One region of the Microbacterium sp. NPDC057741 genome, then DNA from elsewhere that is predicted to be linked to it. Evidence: predicted binding sites of a transcription regulator. Region 1 holds the regulator's gene; each other region holds the start of a gene.
The links. Region 1 encodes HrcA, which represses chaperone genes, less so after heat shock. Its sites were predicted from a motif close to TTNGCACTCGNNNNNNNCGAGTGCNAA; they were not measured.
Positions count from the first base shown of each region.

Region 2: the regulator HrcA is predicted to act here: its motif matches at 2,848-2,874, upstream of groES (co-chaperone GroES).
Region 3: the regulator HrcA is predicted to act here: its motif matches at 1,341-1,367, upstream of groL (chaperonin GroEL).

Region 1 covers NZ_JBHVJW010000001.1:275,974-283,635, reverse strand. Annotated here, with positions in the region: gene ACFVDO_RS01325 (PhoH family protein) at 1-491, opposite strand, end outside; gene ACFVDO_RS01320 (HIT domain-containing protein) at 535-882, opposite strand; gene ACFVDO_RS01315 (16S rRNA (uracil(1498)-N(3))-methyltransferase) at 908-1,636, opposite strand; gene dnaJ (molecular chaperone DnaJ) at 1,639-2,751, opposite strand; gene hrcA (heat-inducible transcriptional repressor HrcA) at 2,794-3,825, opposite strand; gene ACFVDO_RS01300 (carboxylesterase/lipase family protein) at 3,941-5,359, shown strand; gene hemW (radical SAM family heme chaperone HemW) at 5,372-6,592, opposite strand; gene ACFVDO_RS01290 (DUF1990 family protein) at 6,592-7,245, opposite strand; gene ACFVDO_RS01285 (ABC transporter family substrate-binding protein) at 7,361-7,662, opposite strand, start outside.
Region 2 covers NZ_JBHVJW010000003.1:432,066-439,727, reverse strand. Annotated here, with positions in the region: gene ACFVDO_RS13035 (ABC transporter ATP-binding protein) at 1-13, shown strand, start outside; gene ACFVDO_RS13030 (ABC transporter substrate-binding protein) at 106-1,350, opposite strand; gene rarD (EamA family transporter RarD) at 1,469-2,389, opposite strand; gene groES (co-chaperone GroES) at 2,467-2,763, opposite strand; gene ACFVDO_RS13015 (response regulator) at 2,906-3,553, opposite strand; gene ACFVDO_RS13010 (sensor histidine kinase) at 3,541-4,767, opposite strand; gene ACFVDO_RS13005 (SAM-dependent methyltransferase) at 4,968-6,155, shown strand; gene ACFVDO_RS13000 (hypothetical protein) at 6,159-7,025, opposite strand; gene ACFVDO_RS12995 (hypothetical protein) at 7,084-7,287, opposite strand; gene ACFVDO_RS12990 (hypothetical protein) at 7,290-7,662, opposite strand, start outside.
Region 3 covers NZ_JBHVJW010000008.1:34,100-41,761, forward strand. Annotated here, with positions in the region: gene groL (chaperonin GroEL) at 1-1,303, opposite strand, end outside; gene ACFVDO_RS19145 (LytR C-terminal domain-containing protein) at 1,413-1,985, opposite strand; gene ACFVDO_RS19150 (DUF3263 domain-containing protein) at 2,030-2,287, opposite strand; gene msrB (peptide-methionine (R)-S-oxide reductase MsrB) at 2,360-2,764, shown strand; gene ACFVDO_RS19160 (nitroreductase family protein) at 2,761-3,306, shown strand; gene ACFVDO_RS19165 (DMT family transporter) at 3,303-4,253, opposite strand; gene ACFVDO_RS19170 (SOS response-associated peptidase family protein) at 4,303-4,959, shown strand; tRNA gene ACFVDO_RS19175 (tRNA-Thr) at 4,982-5,054, opposite strand; gene ACFVDO_RS19180 (DsbA family protein) at 5,088-6,044, opposite strand; gene ACFVDO_RS19185 (ABC transporter ATP-binding protein) at 6,281-7,384, shown strand; gene ACFVDO_RS19190 (DUF4032 domain-containing protein) at 7,482-7,662, shown strand, end outside.

The sequences.
Region 1 (7,662 bases):
CCTGGCAGAAAGCCCAGCCGCTCCCCGGCCTCGACGGCCGGGCGAGTCAGGATGATGCGTTCGACCTCTTTGCGCTGCAGTGCCTGTACGGCCTTCGCCATCGCCAGGTAGGTCTTGCCGGTGCCGGCGGGGCCGATGCCGAAGACGATCGTGTTCTCCGCGATCGCGTCGACGTACTCCTTCTGCCCGAGGGTCTTCGGGCGGATGACGCGTCCGCGGGTGGCCAGGATCGCCTCGCCCAGCACCTCGCTGGGGCGGAGACCTTCGTCCTGCCGCAGGATGCGGGCGGAACTGGACACGTCGCTCGGCGCGAGGTCGTGCCCGGCGCGGGTCAGCGTGATCAGCTCGTCGACGAGGGTCTTCGCCGCGGCGACCTCGGCGTCGGAGCCGCTCAGGGTGATCTCGTTGCCGCGAACGAGCACCTGCACGGCGGGATGCTCCTTCTCGAGCATCCGCAGCAGGCGGTCCTGCGGGCCGAGCAGCTGCACCATGGCGACGCCGTCGACGAGCAGGCGCTCGGTGCGTTCGGGTGTGTCAGAAGCCAATGAGCCGGTCCTCCGGAAGGTTGCCGAGCACGTGCGCGTGCACGTGGAACACGGACTGGGCGGCGCTCGCGCCGTTGTTGAAGATCAGTCGGTACTCGCCGTTCGCGTGGTCGTCGGCGATCTGCTTGGCCGCGGCGACCAACTTCGCCATCAGAGCGGGGTCGCCGGCAGCGAGCTCGGTGACGTCGCGGTACTGCTCCGACTTGGGGATCACGAGGGCGTGCAGCGGCGCCTGCGGGTTGATGTCGCGGATCGCGAACACGTCATCGGTCTCCAGCAGGATCTCGCCGGGGATCTCCCCGTTCAGGATGCGGGTGAAGATGGAGGGTTCGCTCATGCGATCAAGTCTACTGAGCGAGCGTCTACCAGCGCCCGAGGATGCCGGAGAGCATCGCGATCGCCGCGGGTCCGGCGGTGGACGTGCGCAGCACGCTGTCGCCGAGGCGGACGCGCTCGGCGCCGGCCTCGGTGAGCCGATCCAGCTCCTCGGGCGAGATCCCGCCCTCCGGCCCGACGATCAGCACGAGGTCGCGGTCGTCGGCGCGGATGCCGCTCAGGCGGGTGTCCGCGGTCGGATCGAGCACCAGCAGCCTGGCATCCGCCGACCGCTTCGCGAGCTGCCCGGTCGTCTCGACGCCGGCCACCTCGGGAATCCAGGCGCGGTGCGCCTGCTTGGCGGCCTCGCGGACGATGCTCGCCCACCGATCCCTGCCCTTCGCGGCCTTCGGCCCCTCCCAGCGCGAGATGCTGCGCGACGCCTGCCATGGCACGATCTCGTCGACGCCGAGTTCGCAGGCTGCCTGCACGGCCAACTCGTCGCGGTCGCCCTTCGCGAGCGCCTGGGCGAGCACGATGCGCATCGAGGGCGCCTCGTGCTCGCGGCGCGCGGTGATGCGCACCGAGACCTCAGCGGCCGAGACGTCCTCCACCTCGCCCTCCAGCCAGACTCCCGCACCGTCACCGATCGTCACGGATTCGCCGACGCGCACGCGGCGCACCACCGCCGCGTGCTTGGCCTCGGCCCCGGTGAGCAGCACCGTTTCACCCACCTGTGCGGTGGTGCCGGTCAGAGTGACGAAGTGCAGCGCCATGATCAGTGCGAGCGGAACCGGTCGCGGAGCTTCGAGAACAGACCCTGCTGGAACTGCGCGAGCTTCGGAGCGGGCGCCTTGTGCTTCTTCGCGAAGTCCTGGATGAGCTTGCGCTGCGCGGAGTCGAGCTTGGTCGGCGTCACGACCTGCACGCCGACGCGCAGGTCACCACGCTGGCTGCCGCGCAGGGGCGTGATGCCGCGCCCGCCGATCGTGAGCACGTCGCCGGACTGGAGACCTGCGCGGATCTCGAGGTCGACGGTGCCATCCAGTCCGTCGATCGTGGTCGTGGTGCCGAGGATCGCATCGCTCATGGACACCTCGAGGGTGGCGAGCAGGTCGTCACCGTCACGGCTGAACGTCGGATGCGGGGCCACGGTGACCTCGACGTAGAGGTCGCCGTTCGGGCCGCCTGCGCGTCCGACCTCGCCGGAGCCGGGAAGCTGCAGTCGCAGCCCGGTCTCGACGCCGGCCGGGATGTCGAGCGACACCGTCCGTCGGGAGCGCACCCGTCCCTGACCGGCGCACGCGCCGCAGGGGTACGGAATGGTCGTGCCGTAGCCCTCGCAGGTGCCGCAGGGCTGGGTGGTCACGACGTTGCCGAGCAGGCTGCGCACCTGGCGCTGCACGTGCCCGCTGCCGCCGCAGACGTCGCAGGTCACCGGAGAGGTGCCCTCCTGGCAGCACGAGCCGTTGCAGGTCTCGCAGAGCACGGCGGTGTCGACCTCGATGTCCCGGTGCGCGCCGAAGACGACGTCGCCGAGGTCGAGGTTCACGCGCACCAGGGCGTCCTGCCCGCGCTCCCGGCGCGATCGCGGCCGCGCAGAGCGTGCCCCGCCCGCGCCCCCGAAGAACGTCTCGAAGATGTCGCCGAATCCGCCGAAGCCGGCACCGCCGAACCCGCCGTTGTCGTCGCCGCCCATGTCGTAGCGGCGACGGGAGTCCTCGTCGCTCAGCACGTCATAGGCGTGCGTGACCAGCTTGAACCGCTCCGCGGCGTCCTCACCCGGGTTCACGTCCGGGTGCAGCTGGCGCGCCAGCTTGCGGTATGCCTTCTTGATCTCGTCCTGCGTGGCGTCCCGGGACACCCCGAGAACCTCGTAATGGTCGGCCACAGTCACCTTCCTGAGTGTGTGTGCGTTCGTGGGCGCACCGCGTCAGCGGCGCGTCTCGTCCTCTTCGAGCATCCGCGACAGGTAGCGGGCCACGGCCCGCGCCGCAGCGAGGTTGCTCGGATAGTCCATGCGGGTGGGCCCCATCACGCCCAGGCGTGCGGTGCCCCCCTGGGCGATGTAGTCGCTGGCGACGATCGAGGCCTCGCCCAGCCCGAAGGGCGCGTTCTCGGTGCCGATGCTGGCGGCCAGGCCGTGCTCGTCCGGCACCATCTCGCTCATCAGCCGCAGCAGCGTCACCTGCTCCTCGATCGCCTCGAGAAGCGGATGGATGCTGCCGCGGAAGTCCTGCTCGCGACGGGCCAGCGTCGCAGCGCCCGCCATCACGAGCTTCTCCTGACGGAACTCGGCGAGCTCCTCGCCGATCACCACTGCCAGGGCTGTGAGCGCCGGATCGGGTCGCACCTCCGACGGCTCACGCAGCAGCGCGACCCGCTCGGCGGCATCCGCGACCGCACGCCCGGTGATGAGCGCGGAGAGCCGGGCGCGGAGCACTGCCACGTCGGCCTCATCGACATCGACCGGCAGCACGGCGATCCGCTGCGAGACGCCGCCCGCGTCGGTCACCAGCACGACGAGCAGACGATTGGGCCCGAGGCCGACCAGCTCGAGGTGCGTGATGCTGGCACGGGCGAAGGACGGATACTGCGCGAGCGCGACCTGTCCGGTGAGCTGCGTGAGAACGCGGACGGTGCGGACCATCAGGTCGTCGAGATCGGCGGGATCGGCCAGGAACGTCTCGATCGCGGAGCGCTGAGCCGTGCTCAGCGGACGAACCTGGGCGAGGTGGTTCACGAAGACGCGGTACCCCTTGTCGGTGGGCACACGGCCGGACGAGGTGTGCGGAGCGGCGATGAGCTCCTCATCCTCGAGCAGCGCCATGTCGTTGCGGATCGTCGCGGCGGAGACGCCGAAGGCGTGCCGCTCGACGATCGACTTGCTGCCGACCGGCTCCTGCGTCTCGACGTAGTCCTGCACGATCGCGCGGAGCACCTGAAGCCCTCGTTCCGAGACCATGATGCTCCTTCCGCTCTGGCACTCACACGTACTGAGTGCCAATTCTACCCGTGCCTCGTGCCGAACGTCCTCAGGCGGGCGGGGTGGGCCTCGTCCGCGCCATACGATGACCGGTATGGACACGACCCCCGCACTCGCGACGATCTCCACGGGCAGGCTGCGGGGCGAGAGCCTGCACGGGATCCGCCGCTTCCTCGGCATCCCCTACGCCGCAGCGCCGTTCGGACCGAACAGGTTCCGGGAACCGCAGCCCGTCACGCCCTGGGACGACGTCCGGGCCGCGACCGCCTTCGGCCCGACCGCGCCGCAGCTCCCTTACGCCGGGGCGATCGGCGAGCTCCTCGGACACGTGATCCTCGAAGGAGAGGACATCCTCACAGCGAACGTCTGGACGCCTGAGCACGCCTCGGGGGCGCCTGTGGTGCTGTGGATCCACGGCGGCGCGCTGGAGCGCGGTGCCGCCGCGCTGCCCGGCTACGACGGCACGGCGTTCGCCCGTGACGGCATCGTGTTCGTGTCGGTGAACTACCGGCTCGGTGCGGAGGGCTTCTCGGTCCTCGACGGAGCTCCCCGCAACCTCGGCCTGCGCGATGCCGCCGCCGCGCTGCAGTGGACGCACCGCGAGATCGCGGCGTTCGGCGGCGATCCGGAGCGCATCACCGTGATGGGCGAGTCCGCCGGCGGCGCCCTCGTCGCCGCGCTCCTGAGCAGGGAAGACACCCGCGCTCTGATCTCCCGGGCGATCATCCAGTCCGGTCCGCTCGACGCGCAGACGCCGGAGAAGGGCGGCCGGGTGACCGCGCAGATCGCCAAGCTGCTCGGCACGACCACGGACAGGGATTCCTTCGCCGCGCTGGCACCAGGAGCGCTGCTCGACGCCCGCACCCGCCAGTCCGCGGGATCGTCACCGCTCGGCGGCGCACCCGGGTATCAACTGGTGCTCGACGAGGAGTCGCTCCCCCGTTCCCCGCGCGAGGCGCTCGGCGCTGTGACCACGCCGCTCATCATCGGCACGAACACCGACGAGTACCGGCTGTGGTTCACGCCGGAGGCCCTGGACCGCATCAGCGCTCTGAAGCTCCTCATCGCACGTCTCGCACTGCGCATCCCCGGGCGCGCCGTGCGCGCATTCCGCGCAGAGGAGCCGGACGCCACCACCGGCGAGATCTTCGGGCGGATCGCGACCGACCTGCTGCTGCGTGGGCCCGCATCCCGGGCGGCCGCCGCGCGGACTGCTCCGACCCATGTGTACGAGTTCGGCTGGCACAGTCCCGTGCGCGACCTGCGCGCTGCGCACGCAGTCGAGCTGCCGTTCATGTTCGGCACCGCCGAGGACCCGAGCTGGACGTCGCTGATCGGTGGCGCTCCGCCCGCGTCACTCGCCGGCGAGATGCACGAAGCATGGGCCGCCTTCATCCGGGACGGCGATCCCGGCTGGGCGGCGTACGGCTCCGAACGGCTGACGCGCCTGTTCGATGCGGAATCGCGGACCGTCCCGCAGCGGCGCACTCGCGGAATGGATCTGCTGCCCTGACGCGAGGCGCGCTCAGTCGGTGAGCGCGCGCACGACGGCGTCGGCGAGCAGGCGGCCCTGCAGCGTGAGCCGCAGGCGCTTCTCACGCAGAGCGGATGCCCCGTCGACGAGCCCGTCCGCGATGAGCCCCGCGACCACGTCCCTGTTGTCGATCGGCAGGTCGTCGAGCGGGATGCCCTCGGCCAGCCTGCTGCGCAGCAGCACGCGCTCGAGCATCCGGGCGTCCTCGTCAGGCCGCTCTCTGCCCGCTGCCGGCGACTCGCCGGCCGCGAGGCGCTGCGCGTAGGCGGCGGGGTGCTTCACGTTCCACCAGCGGAGGCCAGCGACGTGACTGTGCGCGCCGGGCCCGAAGCCCCACCAGTCCGAGCCGAGCCAGTACGCGAGGTTGTGCCGGGAGCGCTGCTCGGCCTTCCGGGCCCAGTTGCTCACCTCGTACCAGCCGAAGCCGGCCGCACCCAGACGCGAGTCGGCGAGCTCGTACATGTCGGCCTGCAGGTCGTCGTCGGGCGCGGGCACCTCGCCGCGGCGTATCTGCCTGGCGAGCTTCGTGCCGTCCTCGATGATCAGCGCGTACGCGGAGATGTGATCGGGGTCGAGTGCGAGCGCCGCATCGAGGGAAGCCTCCCAGTCTCCGAGGGACTCCCCCGGTGCGCCGTAGATCAGGTCGACGCTCACGGCGAGTCCTGCCGCTCGGGCCGCCTCCACCGCGGTCCGCACGTTCTCCGGACGGTGCGTGCGATCCAGCGCGGCGAGCACCTGCGGCACGGCGGACTGCATCCCGATGGACAGGCGCGTGACGCCCGCATCCGCCAGCCGAGCGGCGACCTCGGACGTGACCGTGTCGGGATTCGCCTCGACGGTGACCTCGGCGCCCTCCTCGATGCCGAAGGCGGAGATCGTGGTGTCCAGCATCCTGGCCAGATCGCCGGGCGGCAGCAGCGTCGGCGTGCCGCCGCCGAAGAACACGCTGTGCAGCGGGCGGATGCCGCCGGCTTCGCCGAGCACCTGCCTCGCCAGCGCCACCTCGGCGTTCAGCGTGTCGGCGTACTCGTCCTGACGTGCACCGCGCAGCTCGGTGGCCGTGTAGGTGTTGAAGTCGCAGTAGCCGCACCGCACCCTGCAGAACGGCACATGCAGGTACGCGGAGAACGGCATCGCCCGGTCGACGCGGATGTCGTCGGGCAGGCGTCCGTCGGCGGGCGCGGGGTCTCCGAGCGGAAGCGGGCCCGCCATCAGAGCGGGGTCGCGTACAGCGGCGAGATCGCGCGCAGGTAGCGGGCGAACAGCTCGCGGCGGCGACGCTTCACAAGGACCGGGAGCGTGCGGTACAGCATCCGGTTCGGGGCATCGAACGCCCGCACCGTGAACCAGACCTCGTCGTTGTCCTCGCGCCAGTCCACGTCGAAGGCCTCTTCGCCGCTCACGACGGAGCCGCCCATCGTGCCGAGCACGAACCCGATCCGACGGGACTCCTCGGTGACCGAGATCACACGCAGCTCCCCGTCGGCCCTCAGGCCCTTGACGCGGCCGCGCACCTTGAGGGTCATGCCAGGGCCGACGTACGGCGTGCCTTCGGCGTCATAGCGCTGCTCCTGCTCGCGACGGCTCGGAGCGATGGCGTTGCCCTCGTTGTCGAAGCTCACACCGGCGTAGGTCGGACCGGCGGAAGGGCGGACATCCTCGAGTTCGAGGCCCGCCGCGCGCTGCGCGGTCCAGGACAGCAGGGCGTCGCCGGCGGTGCGGAAGCGGTCCTCACCACTGCCGATCCGCCACGACTCCTCAGCCGGCAGACTGTGCTCCGGCGGATACTGCATGAGGTCGGGGGCGTGCGACGCCCCGACCGCGGCGTAATCCACCGTGCCTTCTCGGAATGTCCCGCGACGCATGCTTTCCAGCCTACGGGACGCCGACCTGAGCGACTGCTCCATGCCCGCCCCCGGCGCACGAAAGCGGGGCCGGTGGATGAACCACCGACCCCGCCAGGAATGCGATCAGGATGCCTTACTTGGCGTCCTTCTCCCAACCCACGTTCTCAACGGGCTGCACGCCGAAGAGGTCGAGGCCCACGTAGGGCTCCGGGGTCAGGTTGGCCAGACCCTTCTTCGCGGTCACGATGGACGGACCGTTGTAGATGCCGATGATGCCCCAGCGCTCGACGATCTCGGGCTCGAGGTCCATCGCAGCGGCGGTCTGCTTGACCGGGTCGCTGATCGACTCCACCTGGTCCTTGATCTTCTGGTCGAGCTCCTTGTCACCGACGCCCGAGAGGTTCAGGCCGGAGTCCGAGCAGTACAGCTGGCAGT
Region 2 (7,662 bases), on a different contig from region 1:
GGACGCCGCCTGACTCGCAGCCTCCCCGGCTCCTGAGCGAGCGAAGCGAGACGAGAACGGGCCCGGATGCCGAAGCATCCGGGCCCGTTCTGCTGTCAGCGGGACTTACTTGATCCGCTTGAAGGTGTTGCCGGCGCCGTACTCGTAGACGCCCATCGCGGCACCCTGCGGGTTGTGGTCCTTGTCGAAGGTCACGTCACCGGAGTAGCCGTTGTAGTCGATCTTCTTGCCGTCGTTGATGAGCTTGGCGCAGTCGGCGAACGACGTGCACGCCTCGCCCTTGCCCGAGCCGCCGGAGATCTCGATCAGCTGGTCGGCGATGTCCTTGCCCTTGTCGGAGTTCGCCTGCAGCGCGCCGAGTGCCATCAGGATGACGGCGTCGTACGCCTCGGCCGAGTAGGTCTGCGACTTGAGCTCGCCGTTGCCCTTGGCCTTCCACACGTCGTTGAGCTGCTTGATGAAGTCCTCCGGCAGGTCAGCGCCGGCCTTCGTGCCCTTCGACCCGGTCAGGTCGACCGGCAGGTCGGGGTAGTCGTACAGGTTGCCGTCGACCAGGTACAGCGCGCTGGTGTCGATGCCGGCGTTCTTCAGCAGCGGTGCGATCGTCTTGAACTGGTCGTACGAGACGACGGCGACGGCGTCGGGCTTTGCCGCGGCGATCTCGGCCACCTGGGCGTTGAACTGTCCGTCGCCCTGGTTGTACGAGGCCTCGGCGACGACCTTGCCGCCGGTGCCCTCGAAGACCTCCTTGATGGCGCCTTCGAGACCCTTGCCGTAGGGGTCGTTCTGGTAGATGATTCCGAGCGACTTGTGCTCGTCCTCGGCGATCGTGTTGGCCAGGACCTCGCCCTGCAGGTAGTCGCTGGGCGCGGTGCGGAAGTACAGCGGGCTGAGGCCTGCGAAGTCGACGCCGGTGTTCGACGGCGAGATCGCGAGGATGCCGGCGCTGGTGTTGCCGTCGACGATCAGCTTGGTGACGCCGGACGATGCAGCGCCGACGAGCGTGGTGATGCCCTCGCTCTGCAGCTTCTGCATCGAGGTCTCGTACGCCTTGTTGTCGAGGTCGCCCTCGTCGGCGGTGCTGAGCTTGATGGTGACGCCCGCGTCGGCCTTGTTGACCTGGTCAACGGCGAGCTGCACGCCGGCCTCCATGGGCGGTCCGAGGAACGCCAGCGCGCCGGTCGACGGCAGCAGCGATCCCATCTTCAGGGTGACGTCCGCCGCTGCGGGCTTGTCACCACCGCTCTTGTCGCCGCTGTCGCTGGGCGTGCTGCAGCCCGCCAGGACGAGCGCTGTGGCGCTGGCCAGCGCGATGCCGGCGAAGATCCGCGTCTTTCGCGAAGTCTTCATTGCGTTCATGGTGCTCCCTTGCTAAATGAACGTGGTCGACCCACCTTCGGGTGTATCCACCCTAGGCGGTCGTGCTGAAGACGACGACGGGATCAGGTTTCAGTGCGTTAACGATCCGTCACACGAGTTCGACCGGGCCGGTCGCCGTCGAGGCCCGCCCGCGTCGCGCCTGCAGAGCGAGGTCCACGACGAAGACCGCGATCGCGATCCACACCAGCACGAACCCGGCCCAGCGCTCCGGCGGCATGGGCTCGCCCAGCAGGAGCCAGCCGACCAGGAACTGCATGATCGGGGTGATGAACTGGATCATTCCGACCAGGCTCAGAGCGACGCGGCGGGTGCCGGCGGCGAACAGCAGCAGCGGGATGGCGGTGGCGACGCCGGCGAACGACACCAGCACGGTGTTCAGCGTGCCGGAGCTGCCATAGGTGATGCCGCCGTCCTGTGCGACGAAGAACAGGATCACGCCGGCGATCGGGATCAGCCAGAACGACTCCAGGGTCAGGCCGCTCGTGGCATCCACCGCCGGCCCGATCTTCTTCTTGACCAGGCCGTAGAGGCCGAACGAGGCGGTCAGCGACAGGGCGATCCACGGGAACGTGCCGTGCGCGACGATGATCACGATCACGGCCAGCGCGGCGATGCCGATCGCGATCCACTGCAGCCGCCGGATGCGCTCATGCAGCACGAGCACGCCCAGCAGCACCGTCGTGATCGGGTTGATGAAGTAGCCGAGGGCCGACTCTACGACCTGGCCGCCCAGGGTGGCCAGCACGAAGACCTGCCAGTTGACGTAGATCAGCGCGCCGGCGAGCGCGGTGAGCCCGAGCAGCTTGGGCTGCTTGACGATCGCGATCAGCGCGGGCCAGCCGCGCGTGACGGTGAGCAGCAGCAGGCAGAAGACCAGCGAGAGCAGCACGCGCCAGGCGACCAGCTCCCAGGGCCCTATGGGCTTGAGCAGGATGAAGTAGAGCGGCAGGACGCCCCAGATCAGGTATGCGCCGACCGTGTACAGCACCCCGGCGGTCTTCGAGTTCACCGGTAAAGCCTACGGGGTACGACGAAGGGCCCGGATGCGTGGCATCCGGGCCCTTCTTCAGCGTGACGAAGCGTGCGTCAGCGGACGACGACCGCGAGCACGTCGCGGGCCGACAGGACGAGGAACTCGTCCGCGCCGAACTTGACCTCGGTGCCGCCGTACTTGCTGTAGAGCACGCGGTCGCCCACGGCGACGTCGAGCGGGACGCGGTTGCCGTTGTCGTCGATGCGGCCGGGGCCCACGGCCACGACCTCGCCCTCCTGGGGCTTCTCCTTGGCGGTGTCGGGGATGACCAGGCCACTCGCGGTGGTCTGCTCGGCCTCGACCTGCTTGATGACGATACGGTCCTCGAGCGGCTTGATGGAAACCGACACGGTCTACCTCTTTCTCGGCTGAACAATCAGAAGACTGGTTCGCACTCTCAGGGGGAGAGTGCTAATCCCAGTGTAGGCGGTCGGCTGGCACTCACGCAATGCGAGTGCCAGCATCCGGCGCCTCCCTTGCAGCCCCGGCTGCTCACCTGCGCCGGTCGAGGTAGGTGAGCACGGCGCGCACGCGGCGGTGCCTGCTCTCGGTCGGGTCGAGCCCGAGCTTCGTGAAGATGCTGCCGATGTGCTTGTGCACGGCGTTCTCCGTCACGTACAGGCGTTCGCCGATCTGCCCGTTGCCCTGCCCCGAAGCCATCAGCGCCAGCACCTCGAGCTCACGCGGCGTGAGCCGGTCGAGCGGATCATGCGGACGCGGGGCCAGCAGCTGCCTGACGACCTCCTCATCCATCACGGTGCCGCCTTCCGCGACCGTGGTGACGGCGTCGACGAAGGCGCTCACCCGCGACACACGATCCTTCAGGAGGTAGCCGACGGCGCCGCGCTCATCGGCGATCAGCTCTCGGGCGTACTCCTGCTCGACGTACTGCGACAGCACGAGGACCGCGAGCTGCGGATGCCGCGCGCGGGCCTCGAGCGCGGCGCGGATCCCCTCGTCCCGGAAGTCCGGCGGCAGACGGACGTCGACGACGGCGACATCCGGCCGGTGCTCGTCGACCGCGTCGAGAAACGCGGGCGCATCCCCGGCGACGGCCGCCACCTCGAGCCCCCTGGTGCTGAGGATCAGCTCCAGCCCTTCGGCCAGGAGCACGTTGTCCTCGGCGATCACGACCCGCACGGCAGCTCCACCCTGACGACGGTGCGGCCGTCCTCGCGTGCGAAGTCCGCCGTGCCGTCGAGCGCCGCGACCCGTCGCCGGATGCCGCGGAGCCCGGAACCGCTGTCCTCGTCGAGCCCGCCGGTGCCATCGTCGCTCACCGACGCGGCGAGGATGCCGGAGGATCGGCGCTGCACGACGATCTCGGCATCGGTCGCGCCGCTGTGCTTGCCGATGTTCGCCAGAGCCTCCGCGATCACGAAGTAGGCGGCGGCCTCCACAGCCGCAGGCAGCTGCCCCAGGGGCTCGATGCGCACCCGCACCGGAACCGCGGAACGAGTCGCCAGAGATCGGACGGCGCCTTCCAGGCCGCGGTCGACGAGGATCGGCGGGTAGATCGTGCGCACCACGTCGCGCAGCTCGACCATCGCGCCCTCCGCAACCTCATGCGCCTCCGCGAGGAGACGCGACACCGTCTCGGGGTCCTCGGCCTCGCGTGCCAGGCCGATGCGCATGGACAGCGCTACCAGCTGTGCCTGCGCCCCGTCGTGCAGGTCGCGCTCGATGCGACGGAGCTCTGCGCCGTGCGCGTCGATCACACCGGAGCGGGTCTCCTCGACCCGGCTCACCCGCTCTGCGAGCAGCTCCGTTCGAGACGGCGTCAGGAGCCGCCGCGTCATCCGAGCGTGCGGCGTCGCGAGGAGCACCACGACGACACTGAGCAGCAGGCCGCCGGCGAGCTGGATCGCTCCGAGACCGAGTGCCTCGCCCCATCCGGTCACGGCGATGCCGAGGAACTGCACCGACGCACCGGCGGGCAGCGCCCACCACAGCGCGAGCATCGCGATCGTGCCGAGCACGATGCCGGCTGCGGCCAGCGCGAGCACGCCCAGCACCGTCGCCGTGAGGGCGTCCGCAGCCAGCCATCGCACGTCGCGCCAGGTGGCCGGATCCCGCAGCTGAGCGCGGAGCACAGCCGGCCCGTAACCGGCGTGCACGCGGCGGGCGGCCGTGCGCGGCTGCCGGATGACGGCGCCGGCACGATCATCGTTCGCGTCCGCCCAGCGGGCGAGCAGCCGCAGCAGCACGGGCAGGACCGCGAAGCCGACCAGCACGAGACACAGCACAGCGCCCGTGATCAGCAGCGAGAGCCCCACCAGGCTGATCAGCCCGCCACCCAGCCCGATCAGCGAATATCCGATGGCTCCGGCAGCTCTCCGAAGTCGTGTACGCATGTCTCTCCTCATCACATCGTGGCCGGTCTCGGCCGCGGGAGTCTCCAGCGTGACATCGGGCTGCACCCCGGCACACTACAGCTGACTGGAGGATCTTCGCTCCCGCTCACTGCCTTTCGAATCGCCTGATCGGCTGCATCCGGCGGCCGGATGCAGCCGGTCGCGCGATTCGAGACCATCTGGATCCGTAGGCTGAAGGGGTGGAGATGACCGAGCTGACCGCGCTGCTCACCCGCGACGGACTGGCGCTGCTCGACGAAGTCGGGCAGATCACGTCAGCGACGGAGGTCGCGAAGACCGTGTCGCGGCTGCGCGCCGCCGGGCACTCCCCCGACCTCGTGTCGGCCGTCGTCGGTCAGGCGCACCTGCGCGCGAAGGCGCAGGGCAAGTTCGGCGAGTTCGCCGACCGGATGCTGTTCACCCGAGCGGGCCTCGAGCAGGCGACGCGCCTGAACGTCGCCACGCTGCACGCGGTGCGGATGCGGCAGGCAGGCATCACGCATGTCTCGGATCTCGGATGCGGGATCGGCGGCGACGCCCTGGCGTTCGCCGGCGCAGGGCTGACGGTCCACGCCGTCGATGCCGACGACGTCACCGCGGCGATCGCCGCCTACAACCTCGCCCCGTTCGGCGATGAGGTGACCGTGTCGCACGGCACGGCGGAGGAGCATGCGGATGCCGCAGAGGGCGCGGTGTGGCTCGACCCGGCCCGGCGCACAGCCGGGCACTCCGAGACGCAGCGGACCGCGGCATCCGACTGGTCGCCGTCGCTGGACTGGTGCTTCGACCTTGCCGCGCGCGTGCCCGCCGGTATCAAGCTCGGCCCGGGCCTGGACCGCGACCTGATCCCCGACGACGTCGAGGCGCAGTGGGTCAGCGCCGACGGCAGCGTCGTCGAGCTGGTGCTGTGGAGCGGAGCGCTCGCGCGCCCCGGCGTCCGTCGCGCCGCGCTCGTGGTGCGCGGGGATGCGATGCACGAGCTGACCGGTCAGGCCGACGCAGGGGACGCTCCGGTGCGCGAGCTCGGCGCGTACCTGCACGAGCCCGACGGCGCTGTCATCCGCGCCCGCCTCATCGGCGACGCGGCGCGGATGCTGGAGGCCGGCATGCTCGACGAGCAGATCGCCTACCTGACCGGGGATGCCGCGCTCACCAGCCCGTTCGTGCAGTCGTTCCGGGTGCGCGAGACGATGGCGGCGCATCCGAAGACGATCAACGCGGCCCTGCGCGCGAACGACATCGGCCGGCTCGAGATCAAGAAGCGCGGCATGGACATCGATCCGGCCGCATTCCGGAAGAAGCTCACGCTGAAGGGGTCGCAGGAGGCGACACTGATCCTCACGCGCACGCCCGCCGGGCGCATCGCGATCCTCGCAGACCGGGTCTGACGCTCAGCCCGTCTGCTTGCCGGTGGTGTCGTCGATGGCGGGTCCGTCCGATCCGGATCCCTGGTTCCTGATCACCGTGACCACGGGACCGTGGTTCGTCATGCGCACGCTGTAGACCGCTCCGGGATGCTCGACCAGCACTTTCTCGCCTGTGTTGAGGTCGATGTCGCAGACGTTCGTCGTGACCTTCTCGGTATCGGCGACGTACAGGCAGGTCTTCTCACCCTGGGACAGCCAGATCGGGGTGTCACCGTCGTAGCCGACGATCTGCAGGAAGTTGCCGTCGGTGCCGGTCTCCTTCACGATGACCTTGGCGATGTCGAGCTCGGAGCCCTGGAACATCGTGGTCCAGTCCTGCGCGGCGTCCACCCATCTGTCGATGATGGCGACATACTCCCCGGCGGTGTCACGGACGAGGTAGGCCTGCACGGTCGCGCCCTCGGGCTTATCGAGCGGAGCGTTCACGCTGAGCTCCCCCAAGAAGCTTTGGTCCTCGTTCTTCGGATCCGGTGGCGTCGCGCACCCCGCGACGTCGTCGGGCAGCGGAGTGAGCATGATGCACTCCAGGTGAAGGTCGTTCTTCGTGGCGTACCAGGCGGTGATCCCGTACCGCTCACCCACCACCCGGATCGACCCTTGGTCGTACTTGCCGGATGCCTCGAACTCGGCCCACGCCTTCTGCTGCGCGGCCGTCATCGCCGGGCCGCTGTCCCGGCCGAACAGCAGCCAGCCCGCGCCCAGGCCGATGAGCAGTGCGGATGCCGCGACCGCTGCTGTGAAAAGGCTGCGTTTCCTGGTCGCCGCGCGGGCAGAACGAGGCGGATCCGTCTCAGAGCCCGCGGGTGCCTCCCGCCCGCCTTCGGAATCCACTGCTTCGTCAGTTCCGGTCTCAACCGTTGCGGGTATCCCCGGCGCCTCCACGGTCTCCTCAGCTCTGGTCTCGACCGTTGCGGGTCTCGCAGTCTCCGCACCCGCAACGGGTGAGACCGGAGCCCGTGCCGACGGGGGCAGGTGCGACCGCTCGCACCGCCGCCTGCAACCCGGCGAGCTCTTCCGCCTCGGCCGAGCTCAGCCCGCCGCCGGGGCCGTAGGCTCGACGCTGCAGTTCGCGAAGACGTTCGTTCTCCGGCATCCTCACTCCTCGACTTTGACGCCGTCGTCGCCGAGGACCGGCGCCTCGTGGCCGGCGAGCGTGATGAGCGCGGTCCCGTGGTTCGTCTCGCTCAGACCGTAGGTGGCGTTCGGCATCTCGATGACGACGTTCGATGCATCTACGTCGCACGACTGCTGAACGATCCCACCGAGGTTCGCGACGTAGAGACAGGTCTCGCCGTCCTGGGCGAGCCAGATCGGCGTCTCGCCGTCGTATCCGATGATCTCGAGGAAGCCGTCCTTGCCGGTCCTGTCGATGATCAGCTCGGCGAGCGTGCGCTCGTCGCCCTGGAACATGTCGAGCCATTGCGTGGGCTCATTCCGCCACTGCTGCAGGATGGCGGTCTGAACACCG
Region 3 (7,662 bases), on a different contig from region 1:
TCGCCTCGTCGCCGACGAGCTCGAGGGTGTCGAGCACCTTGGCCGACTGCAGCAGCGCGACGCCACCACCGGGGACGATGCCCTCCTCGACGGCAGCCTTCGCGTTGCGGACGGCGTCCTCGATGCGGTGCTTGCGCTCCTTGAGCTCGACCTCGGTGGCCGCGCCCGCCTTGATGACGGCGACGCCACCGGCGAGCTTGGCGAGGCGCTCCTGCAGCTTCTCGCGGTCGTAGTCGCTATCGGTGTTCTCGATCTCGCGGCGGATCTGGGTCACGCGACCCTCGATCTGCTCGGCGTCACCGGCACCCTCGACGATCGTGGTCTCGTCCTTGGTGACGATGACCTTGCGCGCACGGCCGAGCAGGTCGAGCGTGGTGTTCTCGAGCTTGAGGCCGACCTCTTCGGTGATGACCTGGCCGCCGGTCAGGATCGCGATGTCCTGCAGCTGCGCCTTGCGACGGTCGCCGAAGCCCGGAGCCTTGACGGCGACGGACTTGAAGATGCCGCGGATCTTGTTCAGCACCAGAGTCGCGAGAGCCTCACCCTCGACGTCCTCGGCGATGATGACGAGCTCCTTGCCGTCCTGGATCACCTTGTCGACGACGGGCAGAAGGTCCTTGATGTTGCCGATCTTCTGGTTCGCGATGAGGATGTACGGGTCCTCGAAGACCGCCTCCTGGCGCTCCGGGTCCGTGACGAAGTAGGGGTTCAGGTAGCCCTTGTCGAAGCGCATGCCCTCAGTGAGCTCGAGCTCGGTGCCGAAGGTCTGCGACTCCTCGACGGTGACGACACCCTCCTTGCCCACCTTGTCGATGGCCTCGGCGATCAGGGCGCCGATCTCGGGGTCGGCGGCGGAGATCGACGCGGTGGCGGCGATCTGGTCCTTCGACTCGACCTCCTTGGCGGTGGCGAGCAGGTCGGCGGTGATGGCGGCGACGGCCTTCTCGATGCCCTTCTTCAGGCTGATCGGGTCAGCACCGGCTGCGACGTTGCGCAGACCCTCGCGGACCAGCGCCTGGGCGAGGACCGTGGCGGTGGTGGTGCCGTCGCCGGCGACGTCGTCAGTCTTCTTGGCGACCTCCTTGACGAGCTCCGCGCCGATCTTCTCGTACGGGTCGTCGAGCTCGATCTCCTTGGCGATGGAGACGCCGTCGTTCGTGATCGTGGGGGCGCCCCACTTCTTCTCGAGCACGACGTTGCGGCCGCGCGGGCCGAGGGTCACCTTGACAGCGTCGGCCAGGGTGTTCAGGCCGCGCTCGAGACCGCGACGGGCCTCCTCATCGAAAGCGATGATCTTTGCCATGAGTAGTGTCGTCCCTCCTGGACGTAGACGTTGGGGTTTAGCACTCACCATGAACGAGTGCTAACGCCATTCTGGCACTCGCCTATGGAGAGTGCAAGCCGCGGACGCGCTACTCGGCAGGGGTCTCCGTACCCGCGGCCGCGCGGTCCATGCCGATCACGACGGCGAGCTGCTTGCCGCCGGATTCGTTGTAGTCCTTGTAGGCGTCGCTCTGCTGCACGTCAGCCCCGCCGATGACACCGGCCAGCCCGAGCGCGGCCTCCTTGTCAGCGGGGTCGGCGTAATACACCGTCGTCGTAGGGAAGTCGCGTGTGGAGGCGTCGATGCTGGAGATCTGACCACCCTTCCACCCCGCCTTGATCAGCTCATCCCGCATCGCGCCCTCCAAGGCGTCGTCCGGGGTGCCGTTGAGGATCAGCACGGCATAGGACGTGTCCACCGCTCCGGTGTCCTCGGGCGCGGGCGTCGCGGCCTGGCTCGGCCCGGCATCTCCGCCGAACGAGATGCGGTCCATCGCCACCAGCGACCCGAAGATGCCGAGGACGACGAGCACGAGCACGGCCGCAGCCGACCACAGCAGCACGATCCATCCGTTCATGCCAGGAACCTCGGCACGGTGCGCTCCGACACGTCCTGTGGCGTGCGGGACGTCGTCGAATCGATCACTGCGGGGCTTTGACACCCCTCGATGCTAGGGCATGTCCTCTGTGAAACCCCGTCTTCGCGTCAGCCGACGAAACCGCGCATTCGGGCGACGCGGCGATCCGTGCGCGCATCACGGATGCGGCGCAGGCGGCGCACCAGCAGCGGGTCGAACTCCAGCGCCTGCTCGGTCTCGATGAGACGTCCGAGCAGTTGGTAATAGCGTGCGGGACTCATGCCCAGCTGCGTTCGGATCCGCTCCTCCTTCGCGCCGCCGTGCCGCGGCCAGGCGGCTTCGAGGGCGAGGATCGCACGGTCGCGATCGGTGAGGTCTCCGAGCATGGCCCCAGGGTACGCGGCATCCTGCCCCTCATCCGCGCGCCACTCCCTGGCTGCGCGAGGGAGAATGGACGCATGGGTTACGACGTGGACAAGACCGAGAAGGAATGGCGCGAAGAGCTCGGCGACGCCGAGTACGCGGTGCTGCGCGAGGCGGCGACCGAGCGCCCCTGGACGGGTGAGCTGCTCGATGAGAAGCGCGACGGGCTGTATCGGTGCGGCGCCTGCGGCGCCGAACTGTTCCGGAGCGGCACGAAGTTCGACAGCGGATGCGGGTGGCCGAGCTTCTACGAATCGGTCAGGCCCGAGGCCGTGACGCTGATCGAGGACCGCACCCTGGGCATGGTGCGCACCGAAGTGCGCTGCGCGGCATGCGGCTCGCACCTCGGCCATGTCTTCCCCGACGGCTTCGGCACCCCCACCGGCGACCGGTACTGCATGAATTCGCTGGCGCTGTCGTTCAGCCCCACCGAGTCGTGAGCGCCCTCGACGCCGTCCTCGCCAGGAAGTCCTGGTCGAAGGTCGACGATGTCTCACCGACGCACGAGCAGCTCCTGCCGCTCGTCGCCGCAGCGGGGCGTGTGGCCGACCACTCGTCGCTGCGCCCGTGGCGGCTGATCGAGCTGCGCGGCGAGGACCGTGAGCGGCTCGGCGCCGCGATCGCGAAGGCCCAGGGCGACGACAAGCCGTCGTCCAAGCCGCTGCGCGCTCCGCTGCTGATCGCCGTCGTCGTGAGTCCGCGCAAGAGCGAGAAGGTGCCGTACTGGGAGCAGGAGGCCGTGGCATCCGGTGTCGCGCACACGCTCAGTCTGCTGCTTGATGAGGCGGGTTGGGGTGTGATCTGGCGCACGGGCCACTACACCCGCTCGAAGGCCGTCGCGAAGGCGCATGGGCTGAAGAAGAAGGAGCAACTGCTCGGCTGGCTCTACGTCGGCGGCAAGCCGGCCGGCAAGGACGGCGGGCGCCGCAAGGCGATCGACGCCGAGAGCGTGCTCGGCCGGATGCCGCGAAGCGGCGACTAGGCGCGCGCTACGCGGCGGCGACGCGGCAGGGCGACCACGACCGAGGCCACCGCGACGACGACCATGGTGATCAGCTGCCAGGGCGCCGGTCCGGCAGGCAGCGGCCAGATGAGATCGATCGCGATCGACGTGGTCAGCTGGCCGAGGACCGACCCGAGGCCGAGCAGCAGCACCCCCGTGTGCGCGACGAGGAACGCTCCCAACAGGATGTAGGCGAAGCCGAGCAGGCCGCCGAGATACAGCCACGGCTCCGTGGGCAGCGGCTCCGGCGGGCCGCCGACCGCAATGGTCGCGGCGGCTGCGACGACGAGCACGAGCGTGCCCGCGATGAAGCTCGTCAGCGTCGCGGTGAGCGGCGACTCCACCCGCTGAGCGAGCCTGCCGTTCGCGGCGGCCTGCCACGCGATCCCGCCCCCGGCCAGGAACGGCAGCAACAGGAGCCAGAGCGGTGCGGAGGCCAGCACTCCCCCGCCGAGCGAGACGCCGACGGCAGCGAGCGCGAGCGCGCCTCCCGTCACACGCCCCGGCGTGACCGCCACCACGCCGGCCGGCCCGACGCCGATGCGGTCGAGCACCAGACCGTGCACAGTCTGGCCGGCGACGACGCCGACCGTGAACAACGAGACGCCGAGAACCCCGGCGACGAGCCCCTGAGTGGAGACGGTGAGGGCGCCGCAGGTGCCGCCGAGGAGCATCCAGACCGGGATGCTGCGGCTGCGCACGCCCGAGACGAGGCGGCGCACACCGGCTCGACCCGCTGGCATCGCAGCGATGACGATGACGAGGAAGACGAGTCCCACGAGGAACGAGACGAGGCCGGCGACGACCCCGTCGCCCAGCCGGACGCCCAATACACCGTTGATGCGCGCCTGTACGGCGGTCATCATTCCGATCGCGACGGCGCCGCCGAGCGCGACGGCGGCGGGTAGGCGGCGAGTATCGGTCACCGACCGACCCTATCGGCCGCACGTCCGAAGCCCGGACTACGCTGGCCGCATGTGCGCCAGCTATGGTCTCGATCCCCGGTTCACCGATGCCGACGAACTCGCCGCGGCGGATGCAGCGATGCTGGAGGGACTGCGGCACTGGGCCGAGCAGAACGCCGGCGAGACGCTGCGCCCCACCGGCCGCAACCTGCGCAATCTGAACCCGGTCGTGCTGCCCGCCGACGACGGCGCCGTGCTCGAGCAGGCGTGGTGGGGGTTCCTCGTGAACGGCGCCCCGGCCAGGTTCCCCTCGATCAACACTCGATCGGAGCGACTGCAGGAGAAACCGGGAGCGCTGCGCGGCCGGGCGCTCGTGCCGTCCACGGGGTGGTTCGAGATGCAGAAGCCCGATCGCATCTGGCACGAGTTCGGGCTGGGCCGCGGCGCGCTGTTCGGCATGGCCGCGATCACGCAGCGGGGCAAGGACCCCGACGGCGAATGGCGCACCTGCTACTCGATCGTGATGCGTCCCGCGCCCCCGCAGGTCGCACACATCCACGACCGGGTCCCGCTGCTGCTGCCTGGGTCCTTCCAGGACGACTGGCTCACCGCCGACGGCTCGCGCGAGCTGATCGACGAGGCGCTGCTCGCCGCGGCATCCCTCGACGAGCGCATCGCCGCGGTCGCCCGCGACGACGACAAGGGCACAGACGGGCTGCTGTTCTGACGCGGGCGCGCCGAGGAAACGGAGCCTCCTGCCGGACTCGAACCGGCCACCTGCGGTTTACAAGGCCGCTGCTCTACCAGATGAGCTAAGGAGGCGAACGGTCACCAGCTTAGTGGCGACCGAGGGTCTCACTTCGCCGGGGTGGTGGCGGTGGGCGTCGGGGTCGGTGTGGACTCGCCGTAGTACGCGTCGCTCGCGACGGTCATGACGAACTGGGAGAACTCGGCCGGGTCGCTCATCGAACCGACGTAGGTCTCGCCATTGACGACGATCATCGGCGCCGCGTTCAGCTTGAGCTTCTTCGAGCCGGGCAGCGGCCCTTCGAGCGCACGAGTCGTGGCGTCCTTGGCCCAGGTCAGGTAGTCGCCGCCCTCGATGCAGGAGCGCACCTGCGCGGCGTTGTCGATCCCCACCGCGCCGGCGAGGTCGGCGAGCTCGACGTCGGTGCGCCCGTCGCTGTCGACCTTGGGCTGGTCGATCAGCAGCTCGTGGTTGTACGCGTAGAAGTAGTCCGGCGCATGGCTGGCCACGCAGGCGGATGCCGCGGCGGCGCGCAGCGAGTACTTCGTGCCGTTCGAGCTGGCGGTGAGCAGCGACACCGGGTGATACGTGACGTTGACGGCGCCCTCGGTGATCCACCCGGTCAGCTGGCGGGCGTTCGCGCGCTCGAACTCCCCCGCGTCAGGCGAGAGGTAGTCCACATAGATGTGCACGTCCACCGCACCGGCGGTCGGCGTCGGCTCAGGGGTCGGCGTGGCCGTGGCCGTGGCGCCCGAACCCGTCGGATCCGGTGTGGGCGTGCCCTCCGGCGCGGACTGCGGCGAGTTGACCGTGACTTCGCGGACGGTGACTCCGTCGCCCTCCATGCCCGCAGGGCTCAGGGTGGGCTTGGACACCGAGGAGGTGACCGCCCAGGTGACGGCGGTGCCCACGGCGCCGACGGCGACCACGGCCACGAGACCGATGATGATCCGGCGCATCGCACGCGCTCGGCGGTGACGGGAATTCACCTGCTGTGCCTTCTCCCGCACCGCCTCGCGTGATGAAGTCGCGGTGGAGACGTTCGGCGTTTCGTCGCTCGACATCGTTCCTCTTGAAAGTCCGGTGGGGACGGGTCTCCCCCGTTGGGCCGCCCGAAGCGGCCGGCAGCCGCATGAAGCAGCGCCGGGTTCGATGTTATCCAGACCTCCTGGGAAGTTACCCAGCAGGCGGGAGCTCGTGCCATACTGAACCTGGCCCGATGGCGGGCCACGGCGGGCGACCCCGCCGCTTCCATCACAACGGATCGTCCGGCACGTACCTGCCGGTGAAGGAGAAATCAATGGCAACCGTGACCTTTGACGACGCCACCCGCCTCTACCCCGGAGGCACGCGCCCCGCGGTCGACAAGCTGAACATCGAGATCGCCGATGGCGAGTTCCTCGTTCTCGTCGGCCCCTCCGGTTGCGGAAAGTCCACCTCGCTGCGCATGCTCGCAGGCCTCGAAGAGGTCAACGCCGGCCGCATCCTCATCGGCGACCGTGACGTCACCGACGTGCCGCCGAAGGACCGCGACATCGCAATGGTGTTCCAGAACTACGCGCTGTACCCGCACATGACCGTCGCCGAGAACATGGGCTTCGCTCTGAAGATCGCCGGCATCGGCAAGGAGGAGCGCGCCTCGCGTGTCCTTGAGGCCGCGAAGCTGCTCGACCTCGAGGAGTACCTGACCCGCAAGCCGAAGGCCCTCTCGGGTGGTCAGCGTCAGCGCGTGGCCATGGGCCGTGCGATCGTCCGCCAGCCGCAGGTGTTCCTCATGGACGAGCCGCTGTCGAACCTCGACGCCAAGCTCCGCGTGCAGACCCGCACCCAGATCGCCTCGCTGCAGCGCCGCCTCGGCGTCACCACGGTCTACGTCACGCACGATCAGACCGAGGCCCTCACCATGGGCGACCGCATCGCAGTGCTCAAGGACGGCATCCTGCAGCAGGTCGGCACCCCGCGCGACCTGTACGAGAACCCGAAGAACGTCTTCGTGGCCGGCTTCATCGGCTCGCCGGCGATGAACCTGTTCCCGGTCGACCAGGCCGAGGGCGGCGTCAAGTTCGGCACCAAGGTCGTCCCGACCGAGGCCGCCGCGATCAGCAAGGCCAGCGGCAGCCAGGTCACCATCGGTATCCGCCCCGAGGACATCATCGTCGCCCCCGAGGACGGCCAGGGCCTCACGGTCACGGTCGACCTGGTCGAGGAGCTCGGCGCCGACGGCTACCTGTACGGCCACTCCGAGGTCGACGGCAAGCGCACCGACATCGTCGCGCGCGTCGACGGCCGCCGCCACCCGAACGCGGGCGACAAGGTCGTGCTGGCTCCGATCCCGGGCCACGTGCACCTGTTCGACCTCGAGTCGGGCGAGCGCCTGAACGAGCAGGCCATCGCCTCGGCCTGACCTACTCTCACGCAGCGCGGCGCGGGCGGACCTCTGGGTCGCCCGCGCCGCGTCGTCTTTCCCCTGAGGTTCTCACCCACGCATCCGAGGAGCGCACATGGCCGACACCGAGCGTCTGTCCAGCACCCTGCGCATCACCGCCAGCACCGTCGACCCCGGCCTGCTGACGCTGCCCTGGTCGACGCCGCTCGGCAAGTGGCCCAGCGAGCACATCGTGTCACTGCCGAAGGGCCTGTCCCGTCACCTGGTGCGGTTCGCGGACCTGTCCGGCCGTGTGG